DNA from 2 places in the Staphylococcus felis genome. Region 2 is predicted to be linked to the other one. Evidence: predicted binding sites of a transcription regulator. Region 2 holds the regulator's gene; the other holds the start of a gene.
What was found. The regulator LexA, encoded in region 2, represses DNA repair genes until DNA is damaged. The targets are predictions, from matches to a motif close to CGAACATATGTTCG.

Region 1 (16,998 bases), 340 kb from region 2:
TTATGCATGCTTACAATTGTATATGTGCTAACGTGCCTGCTCAAATTGCGACAATTGCGGCTCTAAATGAAGGTATTGATGCTCCAACAACGATGAATGCGGCCTACATCGAAAGACGCGATTATTTAATTAAATCTTTAACAGATATGGGGTTTGAAATAGAGGCAATTCCACAAGGTGCATTTTATATCTTCCCAAATATTCAAAAGTTTGAAGTGGATGACTTTCAATTTTGCGTTGATGTGCTTGAAACAGTGGGCGTCGCAATGGTGCCTGGATCTTCTTTTACTGAATTTGGAAGAGGCTTTGTACGTATATCGTATGCATATGATATGGCAACTTTAAAAGAAGGCATGTCTCGACTCAAACGTTATATTCATCTTAAGCAGTTATCAAAATAGTAGTCGTTGAATGGATTATCAACTTTAAACCAAGCTTTCTATCATTTTATGAATATAAAAACAGCTATGAAAAAATCTTTCATCAAAGATCTTTTCATAGCTCTATTATCTATAGTGAATTGAATGCATAAGGCTTATGGGAATTTTGGAAATTGATCAAAGTCTGGTGAACGTTTTTCTTTAAACGCATCACGACCTTCTTTAGCTTCATCTGTTGTATAATAGAGCAACGTTGCATCCCCTGCAAATTGTTGTAACCCTGCTAAACCGTCAGTATCCGCGTTCATAGCCGCTTTTAAGAATCTTAATGCAGTTGGCGAATGTTGCATGATTTCTTTACACCATTGAACAGTTTCATCTTCAACTTTATCTAATGGTACAACCGTATTCGCCATACCCATTTCTAATGCTTGTTGCGCATCATATTGACGACATAAGTACCAAATTTCACGTGCTTTTTTGTGACCAACGATACGTGCTAAATAACCAGAACCGTATCCAGCATCAAATGAGCCTACTTTTGGCCCAGTTTGACCAAATCGGGCATTATCAGCAGCAATTGTTAAGTCACATACAACTTGGAGTACATTACCACCACCGATAGCATAACCTTTAACCATCGCGATAACAGGTTTTGGTATCACACGAATTAAACGCTGTAAATCCAAAACATTAAGACGAGGTATTTGATCGTCACCAACATACCCACCATGTCCACGAACTTTTTGATCACCACCTGAACAGAATGCTTTATCTCCTTCACCTGTTAAGATAATTACGCCAATACGCTCATCATCTCTCGCGCGTGAAAAAGCATCAATCATTTCTTGAACAGTGTTAGGTGTAAATGCATTATGCACTTCAGGACGATTAATCGTCACTTTTGCAATACCTTCAAAAAATTCATATTTAATCTCTTTATATTCTTTAAGTGTTTCCCATTGTCTTGACATGGTTATCCTCCTCTAACTATCTAATAAAACATCCCTTACTATTGTATCAAATTTATCACTATCTTCCACATGAACTGTATGCCCTACATTATCGACTTCGTTCAATTGGGCATGCGGCAAATAGTTTAACATCGTCTTTGCGATATCTATAAACTTCTGATCTAATGCGCCTACTATGATATGAACAGGTAATGTTAAAGTATTTAACTTTGACCAAAGATTAGGCATATTCCCTGTTCCGTAGTCTCGCAATGCTTTAGCTAACCTTTTAGGTTGCTGTGCTAATCTCAATTGACGTATGGATTTTCGAACACTATCTGATAAGCGATACTGTGATTTAAATAACGGCAACTTTTCCCAATCATTCACAAACACTGTAAGATCCGCAATCTCTAACACTTTCGCTCTCGCTTCATCAACTTGTATTCTTCTTGTTCGCGCTTCCACATCTTGTATACCCGGCGAGCCACTTTCTAAAATCAATCCCGCTAACATTTTTTGATATTGTAAAGCATAATACAGCGCAATACGCGCCCCCATCGAATATCCATGTAAATAGATTTGATAGTGCGAAAATTGCTCTAAAATTTGATGAATTTGAGATGCTATCCATTTAAAGTCCCACGTCGCATTCATCGATGAATTGTCTTGACCATGACCGGGCAAGTCAATAGTGATGATATGCGCAGTTTGAGATAATTTTTCAATATGCGAATCATACGTCCGCTGATCACTAATAAAACCGTGTAACATCACTAACAATTGATCAGTTTCTTGACACGAAGAATGGAAATTATATTGTAGCATTTACAATTGCTCCTAACTTTTGATATAAGTTCTGATGTGCATGATAATTCTCTTCGCGGTTGGTCATCACTTCAAATAACGCTGAAGACATCATAGGTAAATTAACGTACTCAAAAGTCTCTATATCAGAGAATCGCTTAAAATTTAAATTATACAGTAAAGCTGCGTGTTCAAAATCAAGTCCTGTGGGCGTCCCAAATAAACGCTCAAATAATTCAGGAGGACTCTCTTTTTGAGGCAAATATGAAAAGATACCTCCCCCGTCATTATTCATCAATATAATATTCATTTGGATATCATTCAGTTTTGACATTAATAAACCATTCATATCATGATAAAATGCCAAATCACCTATTAATAAAGTCACTTTACGATGAACGGCCATACCTAAAGCTGTCGAAACAACACCATCTATTCCGTTTGCGCCTCGATTTGCAAAGATGCGCGCTTCATTATCAAAATACAAATTATCGATATCACGTATTGGCATACTATTACTTACGAATAAGCAATCATCTGATGCTAATTTTGTAAGTAATCGACTAATGTATCCAGATTCATCACTGACATTTTTCTGATAGCTTTGGATTTCTACACGTGCTTGTTGTTCCATCATTTGCCAATGCTTTAACCATACTTTGCGATATGCGTTTGGAATATGATCCAAAGATCTAAAAAAATCATTCGCTGACATCTCAAAGAAATAGTCCGGTCTTTTTGGAAAAGCATCTACATTAATACTATTTTGAACTAAAATTTGAGTTGCATTTGTTGTTTTTAACCATTGATTTAACTTTTTAGACACTACTGGCTTACCCACTCGTATGACAAAATCCGCTTCTATTTCCAATCCAGAACGTAAAAGTAAATCATACGTTGCAATCACATTGGGATGTTTCGTACGTCTAATATCATTAAGAGGATCAGCTAAAACAGGCAAATCATATATCGTTGAGAATGTTAATATTTGCGAAATATCTTGATGCTGCATATCTCCCACAACAATAAGACCTCTCATATCTCTTAAAACATCTTCAATCTTTGACGTATCCATCGTTTTTTGGTACTGAGAGATATGATAAGTATGAGATGTTAACAAATCTGTGCGTGACAAGTCGGGTGTGAGTGGTTCTCTGAATGGCATATTAAAATGTACTGGCCCTTGATTTAAACCATCGAAATATTGACTTGCTTTTTGCAATTGGTATTGCGTCGTTTCAATTGTATGAAATGTGCCATCAGCAACAGGAAAATCAAATTGAAAGCGCACATAATTTTGAAACATATTCATTTGGTTGATAGCTTGCGGTGCTCCGATTTGTCTTAATTCATGTGGTCGATCACTCGTAAGTACAATCAATGGCAAGCGACTAATATCGCTCTCAACAATCGCTGGCACATAGTTTGCTGCTGCTGTTCCAGAAGTGCACAAAATCGCAACAGGTCGTTCGCTTCCCTTAATTAAACCCAACGCAAAAAACGCAGCACTTCTCTCATCTGGGTGAATCCATGTTTTAATATTCGGATGACATTCAAACGCAAGCGCTAGAGGTGTTGAACGTGAACCAGGACTAACAACAGCTTCGCGTACCCCATATGCATATAACTCAGATACAAAATGAAATACTTGTTCTGTTAAATAATGTTGTGAATTAGTCATCATCTTTCACTCCAAGTGCGCCCATCATCGGACGAAATTTTAATGCCGTTTCTGCCAACTCTTCAGCAGGGTCAGATTCTTTGACTATACCTGCTCCAGCAAACAATAAGGCTTGGTTTTGATTCATTAACATTGAACGAATAGCTACGATAAATTCGCAATCATCATACATATCAATCATGCCAACAGGCGCACCATATAATCCCCGCGCACCAAACTCATAATGCTCAATATACGCCATCGCTTTATCTTTTGGATAGCCCCCCAATGCCGGCGTTGGATGTAAATCATCTATTAATTCAATATATGATTCGTGAGACAGTGGCCCTTTAATCTCTGTAAACAAATGATATAAATGATCATTTTTTAAAATTTTAGGATTCCGGTCGTAATGAACATACTCTACAAATGGGCGTATATCTTCTAAGATACTTTCGACAACAATTTGGTGTTCACTTAAGTTTTTTTCGTCATTTAAAAAAGCTTTAACTCGAAAATCATCTTGCACTTCATCATGTGTTCGTTGAATAGTTCCTGCAACAGCTTTTGTATACAAGTTACCATTTTCAACATGAAATAATTGTTCTGGTGTTTGAGACACAAAAATATCTTCACCCGACTCTAAAACGAATAAATAACTATTTTTTTCATTTTCTAACGCTCTTTTCAATACGTTAGCAATATTTAAATTTTCGTCAAACTGAATCATACGTCTTCTTGATAAAACTACTTTTTCATCATCGCTCAACCGCTCAATCGTTTCACTGACTAACGTTTTCCATTCATCTTGATAAATATCTTCAATTCGCTTAATAGGAGGAGGTGATGGTGTCAAATTAAAAACAGATACTTCCTCTTCGTCCAATTGCTCGATTAAACGATTTAAATCATTTATTGAAAATTGCGCTTTCGGTACCGTATATGTTAAAAAAGTCTCTTCATTTACTTGTGATATTAAGATTTCAGGCAAAACGAAATGATTCACGCCAAAGCGACGCCATTCATCCCCCATACGTTTAGAAGAAAACTGAAATCCCCCACAAATGCGCAAATGATGACGTTCAGAATCAGGATGAATTAATGCAATATTATTTTTAAATTTCTCCCATTCTTTAAAAATTGAACGCTTATTTGTAAAATCATTTTTTATTTCTGTTGCAACGCGATATCCAAAAAAAGATGTTTGGTTATCATTTAATCGAAAATAAAAACGATTCCCTGCATCTTCTTTTGTCATTTCAAATAAAGTAATAGGATCCAATATACGTTCAAGTTTAACTTCGACTGAAACCCATTGTAACTTTGTTTGATTGACCGCTTCTACGATTGCCTGTTCACCTACGTCAACAGTCATCTATCTCTCACTTCTTTCATCATAATCATGTCTAGACTATTTATCGTTGAAGGTTGGAGCACAGTGAATGAACTGATTAACATATCCACTGTGATGGTCCAAACCTTTATCAATTTTATGAATGTATGTTCATATAAGGTTCATAATCCCTTAATATTCATATTCTAAAATACAATAGTCATAAGGCCTAGTTTTGAGGCTTTTCATCATAAACTACCCGAAAATAAACATTTTAGTCAAGAAAAATTTACAGCCTCCATTAAGTTATTTTAACATTTTTGTAGCAAATTGTGTGAGTGTTTGTTTTGAGTTGTTATTATTTTAATTTCGAACTTCAGAATTGCACGTTTATTTTTCAATAAATACGTTATTCATTTTTCTCACTTATCTATTCTGTTTTGATGTGATATTTATAGTGGCAAGCTTGTATTTCTTTACTTTTAGTATTAAATTATTAGGTATAGCTTTAACAACAAGTAATGCAAATGGTGGTGTAAATAGGACTACAAATGATTGCATAACACCCTCAGTCATTAAGTATAAATGTCTTTATTTTTTACCTATTTTTCATTGCTTTATTTTTCGATATTTAATACAATATTTTTGTATTAAAATTTTATAAAACAGGAGTTACTTTATATATGACAAAACAATTCAAACAACATTCTACAATTCATAAGTATTGGTCACTTATGCGCCCGCATACTTTAACTGCTTCTGTCGTTCCTGTTTTAGTCGGGACAGCTACAGCTAAGTTATTTTTACTTGGCAGTGAAGATCGCTTGAGCCTAACTTTATTTATTGCTATGTTACTTGCTTGCCTACTCATTCAAGGCGCAACAAATATGTTTAATGAATATTATGATTTCAGAAAAGGGCTAGACGATCATGAATCAGTTGGAATTGGTGGTGCTATTGTTCGTAATGGCATGACACCTCAATCTGTTCTAAATTTAGCAATTATCTTTTATGGTCTTGCTGCATTGTTAGGGCTGTTCTTAGCAATTCAAACATCATTTTGGCTTATTCCAGTTGGCATTATATGTATGGCAGTTGGATACCTCTATACTGGCGGTCCTTTCCCTATTTCATGGACGCCATTAGGTGAATTATTCTCAGGCGTATTTATGGGGATGTTTATCATTTTGATTGCCTTCTTTATTCAAACTGGCAATGTCCAAGGCTATGCTGTATGGATAAGCATTCCAATCGTATTTACAATTGGTTTAATCAATATGTCTAACAACATTCGAGACCGCGTCAAAGATCAACAAAGTGGTAGACGTACACTTCCGATACTGCTAGGCAAAAATGGCGCCCTTATCTTTTTAATATCATGTTACGCGTTTGCATACTTATTCGTCATTTTTACTGCTTTATTTAAAGATGGAGGTTCTTTATTCTATTTATTGGTTTTACTAAGCTTCCCTTTACCTATTAAAGTATATCGCCGTTTCAAACGTGCAGACACACCTCAAACAATGATGCCTGCAATGGCCGCGTCTGGAAAAACTAATACGATTTTCGGCTTACTGTATGCATTAGGTATTTATATTAGTGCCTTATTAGGTGGTATTTAATTCAAAGACTAGGAGAAACGTGCTAATGATACACTTAATCAGTGTCTCAATGCACAAATGTTTCTCCTAGTTTTTTCATTTTACAATGGTGTTTTATTTACTCGCCTTGGTTAATTTGAATCAATTGATGCCGCTGATTAAAAAATTGTTTATAGCTTAAATACGTCGCGACAAGCGCTGAAATAATTGTTGCCGTTGTATGAATAAATACGACCATTAACTGAAATTTAATCGCTTGTAAAGGTGGAACACCTGCAATAATTAACCCTGTCATCATACCTGGTATTGATACTAATCCATATGTTTTCACCGAATCAATCGTTGGGACGATAGCGACTTTGATACTCTCACGAATCGCATCTTTAGCTGCAAGGGAAGGTGTTGCACCTAATGAGAGTTTGGATTCGATTGAGTCCGTTTCCTTTGTAAAAATACGATTTAGGTTTTGATAACTTAAATTAATCGCTATCATACCATTACTTCCTACCATACCCGCTATTGGGATTATTTCATTGGGCTTAAAACTGATTGCTCCCGTCAATAAAACACCACCTAAAGACAATACTGCTCCCGTTGCAATACCTGCAAAAGAAATTAAAAACACATGGTTCATCACTGGCGATGCTCGACGTCTTGTGTTTAATGCTGCATTAATCATAATGACAACAATAAGTATCAATACAATCCATACCTCTTCTAATCTAAAAACAAACTCAAGTAAATAACCGATTATCATGAGTTGTATCACTGCTCGAACCGCAGCAATCATTAAATCCTTAGCAATATGTAAGCGTTCTTTAAAAGATATTAGAATAGGAATCAATAGTAGCAGTGAAGTCAAAAGTAGAGATGTTGTACTCATCATGTCAATTGGACCTCCTTTACAATCTCACCATTTTTAATTGTAATCTTGCGGTCAAACTGACTTTGACTCTGCTCTTGATTGTGTGTAATCCACAATACAGTTGTTCCTTCTTTAACCATTTGAAAGATGAGTTTCTCAATAGATTGACTATTTTTAGCATCTAAAGCGCTTGTAGCTTCATCTAAGAGTAATACATCGGGAACATACATGAGTTGTCGTGCTATTGTAACACGTTGTTGTTCGCCACCTGACATGTATTGTACATAATCAGACAACTTATACTTTTGAAGACCCATTTGTTTTAATAATGACTTTGCTCTTTTTTGATCAAACGACTCTCCTCTCGTCCGTGCGGGAAAAGATAAATTATCGGCGATTGTCTGACCAAATAATTCTACACTTTGCGGCAAATAACTAATGTTTTGCCTTAATTTCTCAGGAGGATAATCTTTGTAAAACTGTCCCTTAAAAGTAATGTCACCTTCTGTAGGACTGATTAAGTCAGCAATCAGACGAAGAAGCGTGCTTTTCCCACTACCTGAAGGCCCTACCACTGCAACTGCCTCTCCTTTTGAAAACGTTATATTGATATCATTCAGTATACGCCGATTCTCAACACTATAACCTATATTATGTAAATGAAGCATATTGAACCTCCTATTTTTGATAAGTCATATAATAATATCGATGTCCATATAATGCTTTTTCTTCTTCCGTCGAAAATCCTAATTTTTTATATAATAAAAATGCTTTTTCATTTGTAACATCGCAATTTAACCCCCATGTCACTTGATCATTCATCTCTAAAACATGCCTTATTAATTGTGTCGCAATACCTTTCCCTCGAAACTCAGGGAATGTCGCCACCGATTCAATATACATATCTCCTTGATTTGATTCCATTACAGGTAGAGGCGTTCCTTGAGTCAGTACGATATCTGGTAGATCTAAATGATGCCATTGTTGTTCATAATCATTCTCACGATTACCATCATATACGACAATTATAGCTGCAACTTGTTCATTAACTTCATATACCCAAATATGACTCAAATGATTACGATAGTGGCTATCTATTTGACTTTTTCGAATAGCATCCATCACTTGAGCTTGACTATATTTTTGAACGATTTCTAGTTCCATATCTTTCCATATCATATAGATAAGTTCCGCAATTGAATCACAATCTTCTTTTATAGCTTTTCTAATCATTTATAATCTTCCTTTTTTATGATTTACTTTATATTGTAGCTCAACTTGAAATAGATTAAAACTAAAAGGAACACACGTTCTTTCATATATTCGCTGTTTGCAAGATATCTGTAAAACAACAAATCATCTCTTACATAAATATTTGTAATCAATATGAATATACTTGATATCATATTATTTTTAACACTATATTTACTTAAGACTTGAAAAACCTATTGCACAAACAGAACATATGTTCTATTATGGAGATGAGGTGATTTTGATGATTATTAATCCACAGGCTCCAGAAGCTTATCGTTATGAAACAGACTACCGAAAAATACCCAAACAATATCTTGATTCAAATATTCCTATCGGGCGTGGCATTGTAAAATGGGCTCCTTTTGCGACACTTCCTGAACAATTTGAAGCACTTAAACAATTTGAAAAAGATCAACTCAAAATCAAACAACCCGAACTCAGTGACAGTCAAATACAAGATATCAACTATATGCTTTATATTAAGCTAACAAAGAATGCGTTAGCATCTATTCAATATTGGCGTAACGGCCACATTCATACTATTCAAGGTTATATCAATCGCATTGATACATTGACACACGAAATGTTAGTGACAAATGAACGATGTACAGATCAACTCATTATTTATTTAAATGAACTTTACAATGTTGAATAATATGAAAAGGAAGATACAATGTGTAAAGATAACAGGATTTTTATTCATATCATGTAAATATTCTGTTATCTTTTTTTAACTTTCTCTTGATTTTTTTCATGATGTTGCTATAATAATATTTGTGCTTGAAAAAATATTATGCATTATTCCACAGTAGCTCAGTGGTAGAGCTATCGGCTGTTAACCGATCGGTCGTAGGTTCGAGTCCTACCTGTGGAGCCATGGAAACGTACTCAAGTTGGCTGAAGAGGCGCCCCTGCTAAGGGTGTAGGTCGCGAAAGCGGCGCGAGGGTTCGAATCCCTCCGTTTCCGCTAGATAGAGAACAATGGTTAATATTCGTTTTCTCAAAACTACTAAGAACGCTGTTATGACGGCGTTCTTTTTATTTTTTGTAAATATCTGTAAATATCTGTTTGAAAATAAAGTGGTCAAATTATGGTCAAATAAAAGGCTTTTTCATTTTTTTGCCCTTTCGTTGACCAAATTTTGACCAAACTAACTTCTCAACAGTTAATAAACCCCCGCCACAACTAGTGTCAGGCGGGGTTCGTTTTATTCATTCTCTTTCTCGATTTGTTTTTGGTAGTTGTAAAGTTTTTCGGCATTTTTGAGCGTTAAATTATCAATAGCTCTTTCACCTCGACGCATCGCATTAATATTTCCGTAACTTACCCCTGTATCTTTGTTCACTTGGTAACTTGAAATACTTCTGTTGTTTATTAGTTTTTCAATTGTTTCATATAAATCCTTGTAACTATTCATATAATGGGAATGAAGCGATTTTTTTATTATAAAAATATAATCAAAATAACTAAAATTAAGATTCCTACAGATAATGCAAAAGAAATTTTCTGTTTTGTTTCTCTTTTCATTTTTACCACTCCTTTGTATAATGAGAGGTAAGGAACCCCTTATCGGGGTCTTACCTTAGAACACCTTGTAGATGAATGTTAAGAGTAACAGGATAAAGGTCGCAATCTTTAATTTGTACTCAACATCTTCTCGGTGTTCTTTTTTTATTCGTTGTTTTCGCTTCATTCCCCTCACCTCCTAATTATATTATAGCTCATATGAACTATAATATCAACCCCTTTTCACTAACTTTTTTAAATTTTTTCGCATAAAAAATACCACACCGATGGGGTGTGGTGGGTGATTACTTAAACCCAGTTGTAAATAAACAAATGAAAATACCAACACGTAATCACTACATGGGTTTGGAATTATCATTACGCGCTTTCAGTTTTTTCTTCGCAACCCCTTCTTTTATTTTCGGACTTTTTGCTGTAGTAAGGTCATTTTTTTCGTTATTGAAAATCAACCTACTAATTATAAATAAATACGTTCCAAAGAACAAATAATACAAAATTAATAGAGAAAATATAAGTTTAACTGCCACATTTAAATAATAGTATATATCAAAATCCTGAATATAGAAAAATGCTATCGTTGTTATACATAAAATGATAATAGCAAAACCAAGAAATATTAAAACCCTATTCAGAAATTTAAACTGTGACTTACTATTCTTGCTTTTCATAATTATTTTGAAGATATTATTATCTTTCAATCCAAATATAAAAGTGAATATTGTACCAAAAAAACCGATACTTATACTAATTGAGCTCAAAACTATTTCAATAAGTTTAATATTACCTTCGCTATTTAAATCTACGATAAATAAAAGTGCAAAAATCACTATTGCAATAATAAAAAAAAGAACAAATAGCCCCCATGTAAAGTATTTTTTTATCACTTTGTTTTCACCTTCTTAAATCATTAATGAAAGTGCATTATCATCATCTCTATATATACGTACCATATCTAAAAATATATTTTGAGCATTTAGTTCACTAGATTCTCTGTATTCATAAATCAAAGACCGTTTTATTGCTTGATGCATTAAGTCAATAACTTCTATATTCGAATTAAAGTTCTCCTTAACTTTAACAGATAGTTTTTCGACACTGGTACTATCTGACCAATCATCTATTAATTTTTTTACTTCAAAATTATCTAGTTCACTATTTTTCGATCTATCGGTAGAAACAATTATTTCAACATATTCAGTCCCATATATACTGTTTGAACTAAGTCCCCTTATTAAGTCATCTACTTCGTTACCTTTAACCTTTATAGAAAATTGTCTAAATATATTACTACTTTTTGCTTTACCATAAGCATTTTGGTCAATAGCAGGAACCAATTTTAAGTTACAGTATTCTTCTGTATAATCAAATAAAACACTATCAAAAAACTTTTCTATTCCACTAGGGCTTAATGAACTTATATTTCTTTGAATAAGCATTGTATTATTATGTGGATCGTAAAGTATACTTACTTCATGTCCGATGTATTCATTTTCTTCTAAATCTACGTCAATCGATTCTCCGTAAATTGTAGTCTTTTGAAGCTTAGTATCGTCTAATCTTTCCATTATGATGTGGTAGTAGCCGTTCTGTTGAGGTGGGCTAATTGATTTAATTCTAATAGGATCAAAATTATAATTTTTTACCACCTTGTATTCAGGTTCATTACTATAGTCATTAATTAAAGTATCTAATAAATCATTTAATGGAAAATACTCATGTAAATCTTCTTGAAACGCGCTACATACGAAAAACAAATTAAAGTTTACTACTTTAGTCTTCGCCATTCCCCTTAACCTCTTTCTATGTGTAGTAATGTAATTATACAATACATTTAACACAACAAAAACAGGAAATATAAAAAAACGCAATCAACATCGGGGAAAACATGATGTGCACCCCAAAAGTTGGACTAAAAAATATAACTTTATGGGGTGCATTTTTATGGGTAAACATTATAAATTTGAAATCAAGTTAAAAATAGTTCAGGAATATTTAAATAGTAGTTTAGGATATGAGAAATTAGCTAAAAAATATAGTCTATCTCATTATTCTATACTCCAAAGATGGGTTAACCAGTATTTGGAATTTGGACCAAAAGGATTAGATAAAAAATTGCAGAATAAAGAATATACTAGAGATTTTAAAGTATCTGTTTTAAGATTTAGACAAGAAAATAAATTGTCTTATCGAGAAACAGCCAATCACTTTAAAATTTCTAATCCAGCTATGTTAGCCGTTTGGCAGCGTAAATTTAATGAAGAAGGTATTCTCGGTTTAGACAATAAACAGAGAGGACGTCCTTCTAAAATGAAAAGAAAGCAGACAAAAGTTAAACCAGATAATCATTTACCATTAAAAGAAGATGAACGCGAAGAATTAGAAAGACTTAGAAATGAAAATGAAATGTTGAAAGCAGGTATCGCTTATCAAAAAAAGTTACAACGCTTGACCCAACATTACGGAAGCAAACATCCGAAAAAGTAAAGGTCATTAAAGAATTACATGAAATGTATCAATTTGGGTTAAGCCTTCTGTTTGAAGTTACAGAAATAGCTAAATCCGTGTACTACTACTGGCTTGAACGTTTCAAAAAACCTAAAAAAGATATAGATATAGTTGAATCTATTAAGCAAATTTGTAAAGAAAGTGATTATACTTATGGTTATCGTCGAGTTACTCAAGCATTGGCTAATAAAGGAATGACAGTCAATCATAAGAAAGTAAGACGAATTATGAAAGAACACCATTTAACATGTACGAAATTTAAGCATAAAACAAGAAAATACAATTCTTATAGAGGAACTATAGGTAAAGTAGCTAAAAATATATTAAAACGTCGTTTTAATACAGATCGACCTTATCAAAAAGTGGTTACAGACATTACAGAATTTAAATTACGCGATGGAACAAAGGCCTATTTATCACCTTTTATGGACTTATATAACTTGGAAATCTTAAGTTATCGTATATCAAAGCGTCCTACTATAGATATTGTTATTGAACCTTTAACTGAATTACTAACAATGAGACCGCAACTTTTTTATCGAATGACAATTCATTCAGATCAAGGATGGCATTATCAAAATAGAAACTATATTGAGTCATTAAAAGAACATGATGTATTTCAAAGTATGTCTAGAAAAGGTAATTGCTTAGATAATGCCTCAATGGAAAACTTCTTTGGGTTATTAAAACAAGAAATGTATTATGGACAATCATTTGAAACATTCCAAGAATTAGAACAATCAATTCATAAATATATCAATTTTTATAACAATACAAGAATTAAAGCAAAATTAAAAGGCTTGTCTCCTACACAATATAGGAAACAAACCTTTGAAATTGTATACTAAACCAAAGTACAACTTTTGGGGTTCAGTACAACATTGATTGCTACTACACACCTTTATTATACAACAATAAACAAAGCTACTCAAATATTTACATCTATATTTAAGTTGCATAAATTGTTATAAAAAAAACAGGGCAGTCGTAATGACCGCCCCAAAATACTTAGTTATTTAAATTCTACATTTTTTAATGAGTACTTACTAATCCACAAGTTGTCACTAGGATGTACTCTACAAAAACCATTATGAACTTCATATATGTTTAAAGGTTGAGTAACATAAAATGTGTTGGCTGTTGGTACAAATTTAAAGCCTTCTTGTAATGAACCGTATCTAATCACTTGAACGTTTTTATAAGATGATGCGTTACCTTTAAATATATAAGTGTTTTGTCTAGGAATACGATCAGGTATTTCAGCTTCTCCGCTTGGTTTTGAACCATCGTCAATGTAAGGAATTGAACCATAAATTTTACCATTTTTTAAATCTTGATTAAATGTAGCTCCATTCGTCTTATCTCCCACATATGCATATACATTTGCACCATTAATTTGAAATCTAATCCACCAATATCCTTCGTTTGAATAAATTCTATCAAAATATACCGTATCTCCAGGGTTTAAATAATTACTTTCATTAGTTTCTGGAGCGCTAGTAGAAGGAGATAATCGTCTCACTTTTAATGTAGTATTTGCAGTAAACCTTCCATATAATTCTGAATACGAAATATCTTTATCACTTGTATTATTGTTACCGTCGTCAATACTACTTGTAAAATTAGGACGAATAAAATGAGTTACATTATCATAAGAATGTGTTACAAAATGTGCTGGATTCCCCATACTTCCTATTGCATTCCAGTTTTGATCTAGAGAAACAAAAGATTGCATATTTGCACTATAAACAATCGAAATATGACCATACACACTATAACTACCAGTTGTCCATACCGCTAAATCTCCTAACTGGGGAATAAAATCTGGAGTGTTTCTGTAAATTGTAGCATAGTTACCAAAATAGTTATTTATTGAATCAATCGCATTGCCTTTGTCGTTATACAATGTGTTAGTCGTTGCACCTTCAACTACATACACACGACTTGTTGAACCAAAAGCTTCATTCATCATATTTTGCAAGTTTGCCATTTTTTGTGCTGCTGCTTTATCTTGAAACTTGTGCGCATTTTCTGGTGTACCTACTTTCATGAATGCACTTGAATTCCATTGTTTCGCTAAAGGTGACGCAAAATATTCTCCATTCGTTTCCGCTAGATAGAGAACAATGGTTAATATTCGTTTTCTCAAAACTACTAAGAACGCTGTTATGACGGCGTTCTTTTTATTTTTTGTAAATATCTGTTTGAAAATAAAGTGGTCAAATTAAAATTTTTTTGTCTTTTATATCTCTCATTGACCAAAGCTTATTCGTTATCAAACAAAACCAGTCCCCACCTATTGCAAGTAGGGTTCATTTTATTCAATTAAACCGATTGCTTCGGCTACTGCTTCAAAATTTTCATCCCCTTTCAAAACAAACTTGATATCATCTTTCGCATCTTCCTCATTTTCGAAAAAAGATATACTTTCGATATAAGTTTCAGCTGATTAATCTAGCTCAAACCATTTTATTTCAAACTCTTCAATATCGTTTTCTGCGATTTTATCCACAGACGAAAATTCTTTTGTTCTGTGGATTTCGATTTCAAAATACACTTTATTATTGCTATGTCCTACTTTATTAAGTAAAGTATATTTGACATCGAAATGAATATCCACGTCATTTTCAATGTCGATAAAATATCGTTCTAAACTTTCTGTATATGTTACGTTACATCACGATTAATCATTTCTTCATATTTTGCAAAATAACTTAACAATTGTTATAAAATCAATTAAAATTAAGTATAAGTAATCATCACTTTTAACACCATAAGACTAAGGGGGATCAGTATGATTGGGAATATTTTATTGCGCGTTATATTTATTATTTTAATCTTAGCTTTAGTAATTAATTTACTAGTTGTTTTTAGATTGGTCGAATTCGATGGATATTGGTATGGTTGGTTTAATATATTTAATATTTTATTACTAGGTATTTACTTTTATCATGTCAATAAAAAAATAAAATAATCTTATCTATTACAAAGAACTGAACGAAATAAAGGAAGTCGTTTCCATAAATTCGTTCAGTTCTTTTAAGGTTCAAAGAGATTCAATTCTAAATTTTAACTATTATTTCTTAAGTTGATAACTTGTTACCCTAGTTATCTTTCGTTTTTTCTTCAGTTTTGCTCCAGTATCAGGAGCAATACTTGTATACATTGTTTCATAATGTATAATCAGTTTTTTATAACCTAAAGCTCTTAAACCTCCTGCTGTAGCTGAAATAGCAGCTAACGGTCCTAGCCTAACACTTTTTCCTAAAGATTGTTTAATAAACCCTACTATTGTTGCAGAACTGCCTGCTCCGCCTGCTAACGCTGCTAAGTCAATAGTTTTTGTATGTTTCTTCCTATTAGTTATAGGGCTCTTAGCTTTATAAAAACTTATGCCTCGTTCTTCCGTATATGGAAGAACATCACTATTACTATAATAAACGGTAGTGTCACCTTTAGCATTTTTTAATTCTTCATATGTAGGATTTCTGTCATATAGGATCAACCCCTCACTTACATTTTCTTGTACATCACTACTATTAACGTTCCTCAATTCATTGGCTTCTATAAAACCAGCACTTGCGCTAGATAACATGCTTATAGTAAGTATGCTCACTGCAGTCTTTTTAAAATTCACTTTCATTTAAAAACCTCCTAAAAATAAATATTATATAAATTGTTATAGAAATAGCTTTACATCTTTTATTTTTAAAATTGCCCAAGAGCAAACCACCTGTAAAATAGGTAGTTTTCTCTTGGGCTATACTCCATTGTCTCTTTAGATAGCCTCTAAATAAGAATTTTACTCATTTTAATAACGTTTAATATTATATTTTGCTCAATTTACAAATATCTTACCATTTTTTTCTTGGTTTTGTATATACTTTCTTGTTGTTGCTGTATTAATACAACTGTACTCACATAATATTCTTCTGCCTAAAAGTGACAATTTTCAAATTTATATTTCAAATTCGCGTGTCATCAAATATCATTAGTGCACTTTTATCTTTTAAATATCCCATGAAAATTGAAAAGTTTATTTTGGGTGGAATACTTACTCATAGATGAATATGATCTGACATCATATATCCTTCTATAATTTTTACGGCTTT
Region 2 (16,998 bases):
CTGGAACACCTGTAAAATCTTGGAGAATGACACGTGACGGCTTAAATGGCACTTCACCTTTTTCATTCTCTTTTCCAAAAGTCGATAACGCTTTGATATGTTCATCTGTAATAACATGACCATCTTCTTGACGCAAAACCGATTCTAATAGTACACGAATTGAATATGGCAAACGACTTACTTGAGTTAAACCTTGTTCTTCTAACGTATTTAAATCATAATACGTTAATTCTTTACCATTAACTTGAAATGACTTTTTAGATTGTTCTTTTAAATTAGAAGCCATTAAATATCCCCCCTGATATATTTATATGCCGTTTATTTAATTGTATAATTAAGATGATATGAATACAACTGAATAAGAAGGAAAAGACCCTTTTTGAAGTTTCGCATTTATAATTAGTTACTATAAAAAAAAGTTATCACTAAGAGTGAGTGTAATAAGTATATTTTATTAGTTGAGAATCATTTTCAATGAATAACAGGCTGGGACATAAATATCTCGAAGTTTTCTTAAAATAAGATGATTCATTCAATGATACGAAAGTGGCTTTTTTCAAAAAGTATTTCAATGTAAAATTACATGTATATCACGTCGTATTGTTGGCGAGACTCCTGAGGGCATACGAATTATTGATAAAGGAAAAGCGTAGAGGTGATTCAATCATTGAACCATCTCTACGCTATTATTTTAGGATTGATACCCCAGACTCTTCTGAATGCATTTATATTAAAACTAATTATTTTTCCTGTTCACGTAAAGCTTTACGCTTTGAAATAAGTTCATCTTCATAATCTTGTTGTGAATTCGCAACATATTCTTTGAGACGGTGTTTATTAGGTGTTAGTGTTAATCCTAAAAACTTACGCTCTTGGTTAGCATCCTTGTAGAAACTAATCATCATCATTATAACAATAAATGAGAACGGTAAAGCACTAATAATAGCCGCGCTTTGCAATGCATTTAAACCTGCAGCACTATCTCCACCGCCTGATAATAACAATACGAATGCAATAAGAGATTGTGCAATTCCCCAAGTGACCTTAATTAACGAACTTGGATTGAGAGAACCCCTTGTTGTTTGCATACCTAAAACGAACGTTGCCGAATCTGCTGATGTAATGAAAAATGATGCAATAAGTAATAACGCAATGATGGATAAAACCATACCCATTGGCAATTGATGGAATACACCAAACAATTGTGTTTCTGAAGACATTTCAAAAATCTTTTGATGCTTTTTAGCAGTTTCAATACCTAAAACACCAAACACACTAAACCATAAGAAACTCACAATTACAGGTACTAATAAAACACCTGAAATAAATTCACGAATTGATCTACCTCTAGAAACACGTGCAATAAACACACCAACAAATGGACTCCAACTTAACCACCAACCCCAATAGTAAAGCGTCCAATCCGTCATCCATTGACGTTTACTTGGATTTGTAGCTGCAGCATCAAAACTATTAAATAGGAATGAATTTAATAAGCTACCCGTTGAAGTTGTAAACATGTCTAAAATAAGTACTGTAGGACCAGCAATTAATCCCGCAATGAGCAATATTGTACCTAGACCAATATTTGTATTACTTAAATATTGGATACCTTTACTTAATCCAGACCAAGCGCTCATAATAAACAATATCGTCACAACAATGATGATTACAGCTTGTGTCACAATTGTATTTGGTATCCCAAATAGATATTCTAATCCACCTGCTATTTGAAGCGCACCCATACCTAGAGAAACTGCTACACCAATAACTGTAGCAAACACAGCTAACACATCAATGATTGTACCAATGATACCATCAACATAATCTCCTAAAATAGGGCGTAAGGTCTTAGAGATTAGTCCAGGTTCTCCCTTTCTAAATTGGGAATACGCTAAAGCCAATGCTACGACACCATATACTGCCCATGCATGAAAGCCCCAGTGGAAAAATGTGGAACGTAATGATTCAGTAAATGCCTCCGTTGTTTTAGGATCAGCATTTGGTGGCGCTGCAAAATGAGAAAGTGGCTCCGCTGCTCCATAGAATACTAAACCAATCCCCATTCCTGCACTAAATAACATTGCAAACCATGAAATAGTATTAAATTCCGGCTTGTCATTCGGTCTCCCCAGTTTTAACTTTCCAATCGGACTAAAAATTAAGAATACACAGAAAAATACTATGATTGTTGTTAAAATGAGATAGTACCATCCTAAATTATCGGTAATCCATAACTTAATTTCATTTGTAAAGTCGCCAAATTGTGTAGGGATAAACACCCCAATTGCCACAATAATCGCAACTATAATTGCACTAATAATAAAAACAGGCGAAAACTTCTTACCATTTGGTTCTGGAGTTGAAGTATTCATAGTCATAACATACTCCCTTTCCTCTATTCATTTTTAATTAAGTACTTTTAATTTACAACGCAAACTTTTGTGAATGTCAATTAAAAGCACTATTAACATATATACGATAACAAAATATAAGCACTTAATCAATGCACCAAACGAATGCCATCAATTAAAACGCTTTAAACTTTTATAACCTTCAATATTTTTTAGTTTTTAAGTTTACAAAATATAACATATAATTATATATATTTTACGATTGTAAACAAAACGTTTTTAGGGTATACTTTTTTTATTCATTTATCAATTTATATTTATAAGGAGAATTGCTATGTTTCAAGAATTTAAAGCGTTCGCATTAAAAGGAAATGTATTAGATTTAGCTATTGCCGTAGTTATGGGGGCTGCATTTAATAAAATTGTTACATCTTTAGTTGAAAATATCATCATGCCTTTAATTGGTCTATTATTTGGCGAAGTTGATTTTGCTGAGAATTGGTCTATGTTTGGTATTAAATACGGTATTTTTATTCAATCAGTCATCGACTTTATTATTATCGCATTTGCTTTATTTATTTTTGTAAAGATTGCTAACACTATTGTTAAACCTTCAGAAGTCGAAGAAGAAATTGAAGAAAACACTGTCTTATTAACTGAAATTCGCGATTTATTACGCCAACAAAATAAATCATAATTTAAAAGCGTCTAGAACATAAATCCCAAAATAATGGTTCTATAGTAAATCGGACTGGTGTATAAATAATTTCATTTATTTGATTGTTCCATAAAGCCTCGCTTTTCTAGGCGCCTCAGAAGTCTCGGCTTAGGAATCAATCAAATGTGCTATATTTATTCACACCCCTAAATTATAAAGTATGTTTTACCAACTCAATTTTACTGATTTATGTCGTATTAAAAGAGGCATTAATGTTCAAGACTTTATGATCACACAACGAAAAAGGCGTTAAACAATCCATTATTGCATAACGCCTTAATTTAATGTGACCAGTCCAATTTGACTGAGAGCCAAATAATGAAAATAATAGCGTAGAGATGATTCTGATGTGCACCCCAAAAGTTGGACTAAAAAATCTAACTTTATGGGGTGCATTTTTATGGGTAAACATTATAAATTTGAAATCAAGTTAAAAATAGTTCAGGAATATTTAAATAGTAGTTTAGGATATGAGAGATTAGCTAAAAAATATAGTCTATCTCATTATTCTATACTTCAAAGATGGGTTAACCAGTATTTGGAATTTGGACCAAAAGGATTAGATAAAAAATTGCAGAATAAAGAATATACTAGAGATTTTAAAGTATCTGTTTTAAGATTTAGACAAGAAAATAAATTGTCTTATCGAGAAACAGCCAATCACTTTAAAATTTCTAATCCAGCTATGTTAGCCGTTTGGCAGCGTAAATTTAATGAAGAAGGTATTCTCGGTTTAGACAATAAACAGAGAGGACGTCCTTCTAAAATGAAAAGAAAGCAGACAAAAGTTAAACCAGATAATCATTTACCATTAAAAGAAGATGAACGCGAAGAATTAGAAAGACTTAGAAATGAAAATGAAATGTTGAAAGCAGGTATCGCTTATCAAAAAAAGTTACAACGCTTGACCCAACATTACGGAAGCAAACATCCGAAAAAGTAAAGGTCATTAAAGAATTACATGAAATGTATCAATTTGGGTTAAGCCTTCTGTTTGAAGTTACAGAAATAGCTAAATCCGTGTACTACTACTGGCTTGAACGTTTCAAAAAACCTAAAAAAGATATAGATATAGTTGAATCTATTAAGCAAATTTGTAAAGAAAGTGATTATACTTATGGTTATCGTCGAGTTACTCAAGCATTGGCTAATAAAGGAATGACAGTCAATCATAAGAAAGTAAGACGAATTATGAAAGAACACCATTTAACATGTACGAAATTTAAGCATAAAACAAGAAAATACAATTCTTATAGAGGAACTATAGGTAAAGTAGCTAAAAATATATTAAAACGTCGTTTTAATACAGATCGACCTTATCAAAAAGTGGTTACAGACATTACAGAATTTAAATTACGCGATGGAACAAAGGCCTATTTATCACCTTTTATGGACTTATATAACTTGGAAATCTTAAGTTATCGTATATCAAAGCGTCCTACTATAGATATTGTTATTGAACCTTTAACTGAATTACTAGCAATGAGACCGCAACTTTTTTATCGAATGACAATTCATTCAGATCAAGGATGGCATTATCAAAATAGAAACTATATTGAGTCATTAAAAGAACATGATCTATTTCAAAGTATGTCTAGAAAAGGCAATTGCTTAGATAATGCCTCAATGGAAAACTTCTTTGGGTTATTAAAACAAGAAATGTATTATGGACAATCATTTGAAACATTCCAAGAATTAGAACAATCAATTCATAAATATATCAATTTTTATAACAATACAAGAATTAAAGCAAAATTAAAAGGCTTGTCTCCTACACAATATAGGAAACAAACCTTTGAAATCGTATACTAAACCAAAGTACAACTTTTGGGGTTCAGTACATTCATGATTCAGAATCACCTCTATGCTTTTCTTTTATCAATAATTCGTATTGTTTGGCTCGCATTTTTTAGGAGGATGGGTCGAGCCGCGGTCTCGACGCTCATCCTATTCCCTCAGGCGTCTCGCCAACAATACGATGTGATATACGTGTAATTTTACATTAAAACACTTTAAAAAAAGACACTTTCGTATCCTTTAATAAAGGAAAACACTTCGAGATTTTTCGTAAATTTTTACGAAAACCTCGAAGCTTTTCGATTACTGAGATATTTATGTCCCAGCCTGTTTTATTTGTCATTAATCATTAAAATTAATTTGTGTATAGCTTTCATAGTTCTTTGATTTAACTTCCAAAATAACAGGCATCCGATTTTTTAACTCTGAGACGTGTGAGATAATTCCAACTAACCTTCCACTAGACTGCAACTGAACTAATGTATTAATAGCGGTTTCAAGGGTTTCTTGATCCAGAGTTCCAAATCCTTCATCTATAAACATTGAATCAAGAGAAACCCCACCTTGCTCTCTTTGAACTATTTCGCTTAGACCTAATGCTAATGCTAGTGATGCTTGGAAAGTTTCGCCTCCAGACAATGAAGCAATGTGACGCGATTGATTTGAATAATAGTCAAATACTTCAAGTTCTAGTCCACTAAATCCACGTCCTTTTCGTTTCTTTCTGATCAGTTCATATCGTTGTCCGGTCATATTTCGAAAATGTTTATTTGCCTCAATTAAAATCAGTTCTAAATAATAAATTAACACGTAATTTTCTAATGTTAAATTGTGATTATTTTTTCCTGAGATTACATCAGCTAACGTTACAATTTCAATTTGATTAGATAAAGTTTCCTTTAACTGATCTATTAAATCTTCTATCTTTTGGACAACTTTTTGGTTGTTCTTATTTTGAAAGTTTATCTCATTATATTGTTTTTGCTTTTCATCTATTCTATGTTGTAATTGATTTGCAGAATCATTCAATGTCATTAAATCAACAGGCTCAATTGCATTAAAAATACACTTTTCATCTTCTAATTGGGTTGAAATGACATGTAAAGATTGCTTAAATTGATCAACTGCTACTTGATAATGTTCTTCATTTTGGCTCTCTACCTTAATCTCCTTTATCTCATTAATGTGATTGATATTTAAATGCTCAAGCTCATCATGTAGTTCTGTTTCTAATTGAATTTTCCTTTTAGTGTCATCTTTAATTTGAGACTGATTAACATCTAATTGATATGAAGTCTGCTTAAAATGTTGCTTATTTTCGTTAATGTCATTTTCCAATTTCTCTTTTTTCGTACTGAAAGACTGTACATATGTTTCATACTTTTGATAAATTTGAATAAATGATTCGATTTCCTTACATCCTGTGTTCGTTTGGAATTGATTTACAGCATCTTGTATATGGTGTAACTCTTGCTCTTTTATCATTTTTTCATTTTGTAAATCGACAATTGATTGTTCCATTTCTTTTAATTTTTGATTTAATTGTTCTATTTTTTCAGCTTTTTGTTGTGCATTTTTTATACTTTGATTTATATCTAATATAGACTCTTCCAACTGATTAATATGTTCAGCATTATCTGAAACATGCTTTAATTCTTCAATTTGATCATGCATCATTTCCAACTGCGACTCAGTTTGAATCGCTTTCTCAACGAGTTGTTCTCGCTTTTTCTTTATCTTTTTATTATAGTCATACTGTGATTTCAAATCTTCTAAAGTTTTACCTTGAAGCTCATCACTGACAGTAGTACCACAAACTGGGCAAGAAGCCCCGTCATGCAATGATTGTCGTAAAGCAATAATTGTTTCCTCATGCGTTAAAATAGTAGTATCCGTTTCACTTAGTTCATTATATTCATGATTACAATGTTCAATCTCATCACGAATTTGCTTTAATCGACCTTCATTTTGTTTACATTGATATTCAAGTGCTTCTCTTTTTTCATACTTCTTCTGTGATTCTTTTAAATCTTTAAGTACAGATTGAGACTCATAAAACTTTTCATGTAATTGATTAATATAGTTGTAGTCTGGATCTTGATTGCCCTTTTGCTCATAAAGTTGTTCTACTTTACTCTGTTGTTTTTCTATTTTTTGATCAATTTGATTAATTTGTGACGCAACAAGAACCGACGCTTCAAATTTCGTTTTAAACGATTCTATGTTTCGATAATAGTGCTGTGTTTGATCACAAAACTGGCTATAGCGTTCATACTGTGATTTTTGATTCATATGTTCGTCATATTTTTCTTTATTTTGATTTAAAATATGTTCAGTTTCTTTAATGTTTTTTTGTAGATACTCTAATTGTTCTTCTTTTTCAAATAATATTTTTTGTGTATGTTCTAACTCTTCATATATACGAAGGGCTAATTTACTTTTTTGAATTAACTCGAGTTTCTTTTCGTACAAAGTCATTGTTTTTTCTTGCTCTTTTAATTGTTGCAACTTTAATTTAAGGTCATTATATCTATGAACACTCTCTTGACGCTTTTCCTGTCTTAATATATCTTGCTTCAATTGATTATACGTTTCTGTTAACTTTTCTTTTTCTTGGCGAAGCTCTTGAATTTTTTTTAGACCTAATTCAGAAAATTTAGGAAGATACTTTAATATTAATTCATATTGTTGTGTAGGCTGCTGTTGAATTTCAGTTAATGCTTCATCATCTAATGTATAAAGCTCTTGCCACAAACTTTCAAGCTTCATGTGTTGACGTTCGATTTCTTTTTTAGTTATTTCAGTTTGATCTGTAAGTTGATTTTTTAGCTGGTCATACAATTGTGTATTAAAAAGTGTTCTCAATATCGTCTGTTTCTCTGAACTATTAGAAAATAGAAATGTTTTAAATTCACCTTGAGGTAATATAAAAAGTTGTCGAAATTGATGTTGCTTGAGCCCTAATAATTCTAAAAGATACTTTTCTCCAGAACTCACTTTACTCTCCTTAAGTTGAAAAGCACCGTTTTCAAAATGATAAATATCCAACTGTGGCTTCGTTTCATTTTTATTACCTTCCTTAAGAAACGAAGCTTTGCGTATCACTTTGTATCTTTCATTTTGAATTTCAAACTCAAACGTTACAGTCAATGGCTCATTTGGATTCGCAAAGTGACTTCGTAAATGTTTCACTTCCCTTTTTTCAGTTGATGCACGACCATACAAAGCATAAACAATACTATCAAAAATCATTGTTTTACCAGAACCCGTTTTACCACTAATTAGAAACAATTGATTTAATTTAATATTTGTAAAATCAATTGTTTCATCTAAAAAAGGACCAAAATTTTGTAAATGCAATAACAAAGGTCTCATTTAATTTTCCTCCATATCATTCAAAATTTGGTTCAAATTTGACTTTTGAACATTCGAAAGTGGTGTGTCCATCATTTTCTCATAGAAATCCTCTACTATTTCTGATGTTTTTAGTTTTTTTATATTTTGAACTTTTTGGATGCTATCTTGAGTCTCAATAGCGTAAGGTGTCAATGCTAAAGTATTAGGATACGCTTGTTTTAATTTTTGCATCGGCTCTGTTATTTGGGATAGTTCCATAAGCTTAAAATGAAAATAACTGTCGTTACTTTTTCTAGCAAATTCACCATTAATAATATCTGTATAACGGCCCTCAATCACTTCAAGTTCATGTCTAGGTTCTAACATTTTAAATTGCTGAGAATACGCTTTGTTTTTCAAATTAAAAATACGATATCCTTTAACTTGTTTAGTTTCTGAAAAAGAATATTGTAAAATCGACCCGCTATAAAAAATATGGTCAGCACTTAAAGTAAAAGGATGATGAATATGGCCAAGCAGAACTAAGTCAAATTCTTCTAGAATACTAGGTTCCACTGATTCAATAGTACCTATAGTTATCTCTCTTTCTGAATCACTTTTAGGAGCACCGTATACAGTAAAATGACCGATAAGAACGTTTGTTTTACTCATATCCATTTGAGATTTTAAATGTTCTATTAACAAGCGAACAGCTTCCTCATACGAGCCGATTTCCTTTGAAAAAAATGATTTAACTTCAGAAATTGTAAAAAAAGGTAATGTGTAAAAATGAAAGTCATTGAATTGAATCGGTTTAAAAAAATCCTCAAGCTCAGTTCGAATGAATAAATTGTTTTGCATAAACCATGACGCACCATAGCTTAGTCTTCTTTTACTGTCATGATTTCCACTAATAATAATTATTGGCACATTGAATTGCAAATTTAATTTTGAAATAGTTTCTTCCATTAAAGTGACCGTTTCCTTATTAGGATAAGATGTATCATAAATGTCACCAGCTATAATGATTAAATTGGGTTTTTCTTGTTGAACATCGTCTAAAAATTGTTTAAGTACTACTTTTTGATCTTCTAAAAAGGAATGTCCATTTAAGATTTTACCTAGATGCCAATCAGCAGTATGTATAATTTTCAATATCATCACTCCCGAACGTTTGTTCTTATTTATTTTAAAACATCTATCTGAAATTCACAAGTACTTTCTATGTAATCAGGACCACCCGTAAAACGGGTGGTTTGCTCTTGGGCTATAAGCCCGCTTTACCGGCTAGCGTCTAAAGGCGCTGGCTTTTTCATTTCATGCTCAAGCCAAAATGCCATTGTCTCTTTAGCTAGCCTCTAAAGAGGCTTTTGACTAACTTCAATAACCCTTAAAAGGGTCTTCATATTCTCTTACGCTCAACTTATCAATCGCTTTATCGTGTTTTTCTTGATTCTGTATATATTTTTTTATCGTGGCTTCATTTAATCCAACTGTACTTACATAATACCCTTCTGCCCAAAAGTGACGATTTCCAAATTTGTATTTCAAATTTGCATGTCTATCAAATATCATCAAAGCGCTTTTACCTTTTAAATACCCCATAAAGCTTGAAACGCTTATTTTGGGTGGGATGCTCACTAATAGATGTGCATGATCTGGCATCATATGTCCTTCTATAATCTCCACACCTTTGTATTTGCACAATAACTTTATAATTTCAATAATTGATGGTCTGTATTGATTGTATATGATTTTTCTTCTATACTTTGGAGTAAATACAATGTGGTATTTACACATCCATTTTGTATGTGCTAAACTCTTGGCTTTATTAGCCATAAAAAATCCCTACTTTCGTTATTAATTTGGCTTGAACACCTTAATTATAACGCTAAGCAGGGATTTTTTTAGTATAACTTTTGTTGCCCACCCGCATAGCAGGTGGTTTATTGTTTCGCACGTTTTACGTGCTCAACTGACTGAAGTCATTAATATAAAAGCTGAGACTCTTTATGGCGCCTCAGCTTCTGTATCTTAGTATTTAAATTGATAATTGCAGTAGCTCAATTTTACATTAAGCTATTTTTAATTTTTTTATATCTTAATAACATGGCAACTCTCCATGGGACTAACATACTAAACGCTAATAAGAAGAACATGCCCGCAAGCTCTCCAGCATCTATAGAGCTTCCGATAAATACTTTCAATATAGTACGTATTACAAGTAAACTAATAAGCACTATTGGAAAAGCCTTAGACTTCTTCAAATATATATCTGAATCTTTCACTTCAAAGTGAGAAGTCATAATCAGTACACTCGAAAATAAAATACCTATAACAATGGATTCTATTATTTCAGATCCTGTTAGCCTAAAATAAGGAAAGATATACATGAGCGCACCTGTTGCCATAAAGAATGGCGGTAATATAATTTTTTTCTCATTAACAGGATACTTTTGAGCCTTCATTCTAACGACGATAACACCTGCCCCCATCACGAATGCGATTAGGATTGAAAAAACTAAATATGTCAATTGAAGCTTCCTCCATTATCTTTCAATAATACAGATAAGTATACCACATTATCAAATTTAGAGTAATGTACAACTACTACTTATATTCGAACACTGAAACCGAAATAAAGAAGATTTTAGAAAGTACTGACGAAGACTAACACGACAATCTTTTGTTACCAATTTGTCACCTATATTAAAAGCAAAAGAGTTTGGAATTGTTCAACAAATCCCAAACTCCTTGATATGACTGACGTCATGGATATTATATTTTTTTATCCATATTTTTATTCATCATTGTCATCATTTGATTAATTTTCTTTTGTGATGGTTTTTGACCCATTTGCATCATCATCATTCGTAACATCTCTTCATTGATTGGAGGATTTTTCTTCAAATAATCCATCATATACTTACGTGCTAAGAAGAAACCACCGACAAGTCCAATGATGAGTGCAACAATTATTAATAATATTACTAACCATGTTGCCATCGTTTCACCCACTTTCTATATCCTCTAGCATTTTACTAAAATTATCATACTATTTCAAGGTAGGACTTAGTGAAATATTAAACCTTAACTACAAAAACCGAGCCTCTATCAATAATGAGACTCGGCACCATAAATAATTACATATTTTTAATTTGTTCTAAAATATTTTCTTTAGTAAATCCATATTCTTTAACAACTAAATCACCAGGAGCACTTGCACCGTAACGATCAATACCAATCACCAAACCATTCATGCCCACATATTTATGCCAACCTAAAGTTGCTGCCATTTCAGCTGCTACACGCTTATCTACATCTGGTAATAAAATTGAGTCTTTATATTCTTGTGATTGTGCTTCGAATGCATTCCAATTCGGCATTGAAACAACGCGCACACCTTTACCTTCATCTTCTAATGACTTAGCAACATCTACCATTAAACTTACTTCTGAACCTGTTGCAAGTAATACATATTCTGGTTCTTTTGATGTTTCGTAGACTACATATGCCCCTTTTCGAACACCTTCTTCTACAGTATCCTCAGAAACATCTAGAACAGGTAAACCTTGTCTAGTCAAAACGAGCGCTGTTGGTGTTCCGTTAGATTCTAATGCCACTTTCCAAGCAACTCGTGTTTCATTTCCATCTGCTGGACGAATCACATTTAAGTTTGGAATTGCTCGCAAACCAGCCAATTGTTCAATTGGCTCATGCGTTGGACCATCCTCACCTACAGCGATTGAATCATGAGTAAAGATAAATGATGAGCGCAGACCCATAATTGCTGCAAGACGTAAAGCTGGTTTTAAGTAATCACTGAAAACAAAGAATGTTGCAGCATAAGGATGAAGCCCTCCGTGTGCAGCCATACCATTTACCGCAGCTGCCATTGCAAATTCACGAACACCAAACCAAACATTTTTACCACTACCATCTTCTGCTGAGAAATCCTTGGCATCTTTTACATTTGATTTATTAGATGAAGCTAAGTCAGCTGATCCACCAAAAAATGATGGGACTGATTGATTAATAGCTTGAATGATATCTCCAGAGTCAGCACGTGACGCTGCTTTATGATCAAGATCGTATTTAGGTAATTCCTTTTCATAATGAGTTGGTAGTTCTCCAGCAATTGCCGTTTTAAACTCTTCTGCTAATTCTGGATATTGTTTTGAGTATTCTTCTAAATTTGATTTCCATTCTGCTTCATTTTGATCTGCGCGTTGTAACATAGTATCTTTAAAAATCTGATACACTTCATCTTCAACATGGAAACGTTTAGAAGCATCTAGTTGATAATTTTCAAATGTTAAATTACGCTCTTCTTCTCCAAGTGGTGACCCATGAGAAGTATTGCTATTTGCCTTATTTGGAGAACCGTAACCTATGATTGTTTTCACTTCGATAATTGTAGGACCTGATTGTGACTTAGCTGTTGTAATTGCCTTGTCTATTTCTTCCAAATCATTACCATCTTTAACTAAAATATGATTCCATCCATATGACTCAAATCGAGCCTTAATATCTTCTGAAAATGATTTGTTCGTTTCACCATCAAGAGAGATGTCATTAGAGTCATATAACGTAATTAATTTGTCTAGTTTTAAATGTCCGGCTAAAGAAGCAGCTTCATGTGAAATTCCTTCCATTAAATCACCATCTGAAGCTAAAACGTATGTGTAGTGATCTACAACCGAAATATTTTTATTAAATTTAGCAGCAAGATGTTTTTCTGCCATTGCCATACCTACTGACATTGCAAAACCTTGTCCTAAAGGCCCTGTTGTAATTTCAACCCCTTTAGTATGCTTGTACTCAGGGTGACCTGGTGTTTTGGAATCCCATTGTCTAAATTGCTTAAGCTCTTCCATTTCTAAGCTACCTGATACATGTAATAAACTATATAATAATGCTGAACCATGACCTGCTGATAAAACGAAACGATCTCTGTTAAAATATTCATGTGAATTCGGATTAAAATTCAAATGACGTGTCCATAATGTATAAGCCATTGGAGCTGCCCCCATCGGTAAACCAGGGTGCCCAGAATTTGCTTTTTCAATTGCATCAATACTTAATCCACGAATGGTATTTACTGCTTTTATATCTTTATTGTCAAACATTTTACGACTTCCTTTCTTAACAACTTTACATTACTATTATAACCGATAATAAACTGTAAAGCTTCTTAGAAAACCAATACATTATTATTTATTAAGATTAACTACGCTTATGGTTGCGACGTTGAACCTCTTTTAATTTATCAGGCGTTACATCATTACCTTCAGGATCAATTACTTTAGTGTTTTCAATTTGATCTTTGAAACTTTTGCGAAATGTTTCTAAATATTCACTTCTCAACTTAGACTGTTCTTTCGCTTCTAAATCTGTAAGCCCCTCTTGTTTTTTCTTTTTCGCTAATTCATTAATGCGCGTTAATTTTTCTTGACTTAACATGTTGGCTCCCTCCGTCTACTTTTCTTATCAAAATATACCAGAAAAAGCAAATAAAACCAAACGCTTCAACTTCTACGCTGCGCACACTATATCTATATCTTTAGTGATTGACTGTAGTTGTCATCATAGTCTGAGCATCCATCCGTTCATGTTCGTGTGGAACTTGTTCTATTACATATTTATCATTTAGTTGATGATCTGTCATTTCGTACACTTGTTCTGAATCTTGAGTTTGATTCGCTAACACTAAAAAAGTAAAAAATAGCGCTAAAGAGAAGATAAAGACACCAATATAAACATATATTTCTGACATTTTAATACTAACCATTTACAACACTCCTAGAACATTTGTTTGTATATACACCCTAACAGAACGTTCGTTCTATGTCAATATAAAAACGAACAAATGTTTGTTGACGTTCGTATTATATGATATAATAAATACAAACCTATAGAGGGAGTGCAAAATATGAAAGAACTTACAAAAAGACAGAGTGAAATCTTTAATTATATAAAACAAATTGTACAATCAAAAGGATACCCACCTAGCGTACGAGAAATTGGAGAAGCAGTAGGCCTTGCTTCAAGCTCTACTGTACATGGCCACTTATCTAGACTTGAAGAAAAGGGATACATTCGTAGAGATCCTACGAAACCACGTGCAATTGAAATCGTTAATGATGTAATGGGCGAACCACTTAATATGGAAGAGACAATATACGTCCCCGTAATTGGGAAAGTTACAGCTGGAACCCCTATTACTGCTGTAGAAAATGTAGAAGAATACTATCCTTTACCTGAACACTTTACATCTACACATAATGGCCAAATCTTCATATTGAATGTTGTTGGAGATAGTATGATTGAAGCTGGTATCTTAGATGGGGATAGAGTAATTGTCCGAAGTCAATCTTTTGCTGAAAATGGCGATATTATAGTAGCTATGACAGAAGAAGAAGAGGCAACAATTAAAAGGTTCTATAAAGAAAAAAATCGATATCGACTTCAGCCAGAAAATAGTAGCTTAGAACCTATTTATCTGAATCATGTTAGTGTATTAGGTAAAGTCATCGGTTTATTTAGAGAATTTTAAAATTAATATTCACTCCTTCAAAAAGGGTCGAATGAATAGAGCATATGCTCCATTCATTCGACCCTTTATTATCTTTACCTTGCTTTTTTAGTTTGTATAATTCTCAGTCCAATACGGTTGTTGTTCTGAATTAAAATCAACACCAACACCAAGACGATTCACATTTTTATTTAAAATATTTTTTCTATGTCCTATTGAGTTCATCAAGCCATGGTGTGCAAATACACCACTCACTTGACCATAAGCTAAATTTTCAGCAGCTACATTGTAGTTAATACCCTCTTCTTTAAGTCTATCAAAAGGTGTTTGACCTTGAGGATTATTATGATCAAAGTAATGATTTTTAGCCATATCCGTACTATGCTTACGCGCTGTATTAGTGAGTTCATCAGAATGTTTTAACGGCTTTAGTCCCTTTTGAACTCTAGCTGCATTCACTAAGTAAAAATCTTCTAATTCATAACTTTTCTGTAAATAATCAGAAGGCGCTGCATATCTAGCATTCAAGCGGTTTTCTAATGTATGGCTAACCTGCAAAATACCTGTTAACTGATTATTCTCATGCTTATCATAAAAGACTGTAGTATAAATACGGTCGATATCAAACACATCGTATTCATCACTTTTTTGACGATATATTGTATTTCCTTTTTTAATTTGTTCAATAGGTTTCCCTAATTTTTCTCGAACAAAATCTTTTGGAGAGTTATATTTTATACCCTCTTTAGAAGTTATAATATTTTGATTAGTATATAATCCATGCACTTTACCATCAACATATGCAATCATAACATAATCGTGAAATTGGTTATGATAAATATACCAATCTGTGCCGTATTCATTACCAATGGTATCTTCAGGTTTACCTAGATTAGATTCTACTTGGTCTTTAGACATATTCATTTGTACATTTCTAATTGAAAACATCTGATTTTCAGGCGTTTTCAATTCAGTTGGGTTTGTTTTCCCTTCAACAATGGAATCAATTTTGGTATGGACTGGTGTTGCGATATGATCAAATAATGTGTTTTGTTGCACTGGAAAAACAATGATTATCAATAAGCCTATCAGTAAAAATAACGTAAATTTTTTAATGATTCACACATCCTATCAATCTCTGTCGCCATTGAATATAGAATTTCTAACAATGACATAATCGACTTTTCTTAATGCATCAACATCTTTACCGCCTGCATATGAAATAGAACTTTGTAAATCTTCTTGCATTTCGATTAAAGTATCTTTAAGCGAGCCTTTATGCTCAACAAACATTTTTTTACCTTCAACGTTTTTACGTTCGCCTTTTTGGTATTCAGAAGCACTTCCGAAGTATTCTTTATACTTCTTACCCTCGATTTCCACTGTTTCACCTGGTGATTCCTCATGTGCGGCAAACAATGAGCCTATCATTACCATTGAAGCGCCAAAACGTACAGATTTCGCAATATCTCCGTGCGTACGAATTCCACCATCAGCAATAATTGGCTTACGTGCTGCTTTGCTACAGTGATTAATAGCAGCTAATTGCCATCCACCTGTACCAAAACCTGTTTTTATTTTTGTTATACATACACGGCCAGGACCTATTCCAACTTTAGTGGCGTCCGCACCTGCATTTTCTAGCTCTCTTACGCCCTCAGGAGTCCCAACATTTCCAGCTATTAAAAATACGTCTGGCAAATGCGCTTTGATATGCTTAATCATGTCAATCACTTGATCTGAATGACCGTGTGCAATATCAATTGTTATATATTCTGGCGTTAGATTTAGAGACTTAAGCTGATTTATAAAATCAAATTCACCATCTTTTACTCCGACAGAAATCGAAGCAAATAGATTCTTTTCATGCATTTTTTTTATAAAAGGAATACGTGCTGCTTCATCAAAGCGATGCATAATATAAAAATATTCATTTTGAGCAAACCATTCAGCTAAATCTTCATTCATAACTGTTTGCATATTAGCTGGTACAACTGGTAATTTAAACCTTCTAGGTCCAAATTGAATTGATGTATCAATTTCAGAACGACTCTTAACGACACTTTTATTAGGTATTAACTGTATGTCTTCGTAATCAAATATTTTCAAAAGGTTTTCCCCCTATTAAATTATTACTTAGATAATATACTATCTTTTATCTGTAAAGTAAATAAAAGAAGTAAGGGGGAAAAGTTTTACCAGCTGGCTTTTTTAACACCTGGAATTTGTCCTTTATGGGCATGCTCTCTAAATGCAAT

Region 1: the regulator LexA is predicted to act here: its motif matches at 9,058-9,071, upstream of C7J90_RS06940 (YolD-like family protein).

Annotation. Positions count from the first base shown of each region.
Region 1 is NZ_CP027770.1:1,473,557-1,490,554, reverse strand. It holds gene C7J90_RS06985 (aminotransferase class I/II-fold pyridoxal phosphate-dependent enzyme) at 1-401, shown strand, start outside; gene menB (1,4-dihydroxy-2-naphthoyl-CoA synthase) at 536-1,354, opposite strand; gene menH (2-succinyl-6-hydroxy-2,4-cyclohexadiene-1-carboxylate synthase) at 1,367-2,161, opposite strand; gene menD (2-succinyl-5-enolpyruvyl-6-hydroxy-3-cyclohexene-1-carboxylic-acid synthase) at 2,148-3,821, opposite strand; gene C7J90_RS06965 (isochorismate synthase) at 3,814-5,175, opposite strand; gene C7J90_RS06960 (1,4-dihydroxy-2-naphthoate polyprenyltransferase) at 5,817-6,755, shown strand; gene C7J90_RS06955 (ABC transporter permease) at 6,853-7,620, opposite strand; gene C7J90_RS06950 (ABC transporter ATP-binding protein) at 7,617-8,267, opposite strand; gene C7J90_RS06945 (GNAT family N-acetyltransferase) at 8,278-8,832, opposite strand; gene C7J90_RS06940 (YolD-like family protein) at 9,095-9,508, shown strand; tRNA gene C7J90_RS06935 (tRNA-Asn) at 9,656-9,730, shown strand; tRNA gene C7J90_RS06930 (tRNA-Ser) at 9,732-9,820, shown strand; gene C7J90_RS06925 (hypothetical protein) at 10,062-10,271, opposite strand; gene C7J90_RS06920 (hypothetical protein) at 10,717-11,265, opposite strand; gene C7J90_RS06915 (DUF6731 family protein) at 11,281-12,165, opposite strand; gene C7J90_RS06910 (transposase) at 12,323-12,865, shown strand; gene C7J90_RS06905 (IS3 family transposase) at 12,889-13,734, shown strand; gene C7J90_RS06900 (SH3 domain-containing protein) at 13,899-15,035, opposite strand; gene C7J90_RS06890 (hypothetical protein) at 15,963-16,529, opposite strand; partial or broken gene tnpA (IS200/IS605 family transposase) at 16,725-16,998, opposite strand, start outside.
Region 2 is NZ_CP027770.1:1,813,023-1,830,020, reverse strand. It holds gene acnA (aconitate hydratase AcnA) at 1-286, opposite strand, end outside; gene C7J90_RS08530 (BCCT family transporter) at 741-2,375, opposite strand; gene mscL (large conductance mechanosensitive channel protein MscL) at 2,689-3,051, shown strand; gene C7J90_RS08520 (transposase) at 3,473-4,015, shown strand; gene C7J90_RS08515 (IS3 family transposase) at 4,039-4,884, shown strand; gene sbcC (exonuclease subunit SbcC) at 5,212-8,244, opposite strand; gene sbcD (exonuclease subunit SbcD) at 8,245-9,360, opposite strand; gene tnpA (IS200/IS605 family transposase) at 9,586-10,044, opposite strand; gene C7J90_RS08495 (CcdC family protein) at 10,275-10,739, opposite strand; gene C7J90_RS08490 (YneF family protein) at 10,984-11,223, opposite strand; gene tkt (transketolase) at 11,349-13,334, opposite strand; gene C7J90_RS08480 (DUF896 domain-containing protein) at 13,432-13,668, opposite strand; gene sosA (DNA damage-induced cell division inhibitor SosA) at 13,769-13,996, opposite strand; gene lexA (transcriptional repressor LexA) at 14,138-14,761, shown strand; gene C7J90_RS08465 (CAP domain-containing protein) at 14,849-15,820, opposite strand; gene guaC (GMP reductase) at 15,872-16,849, opposite strand; gene rpsN (30S ribosomal protein S14) at 16,936-16,998, opposite strand, start outside.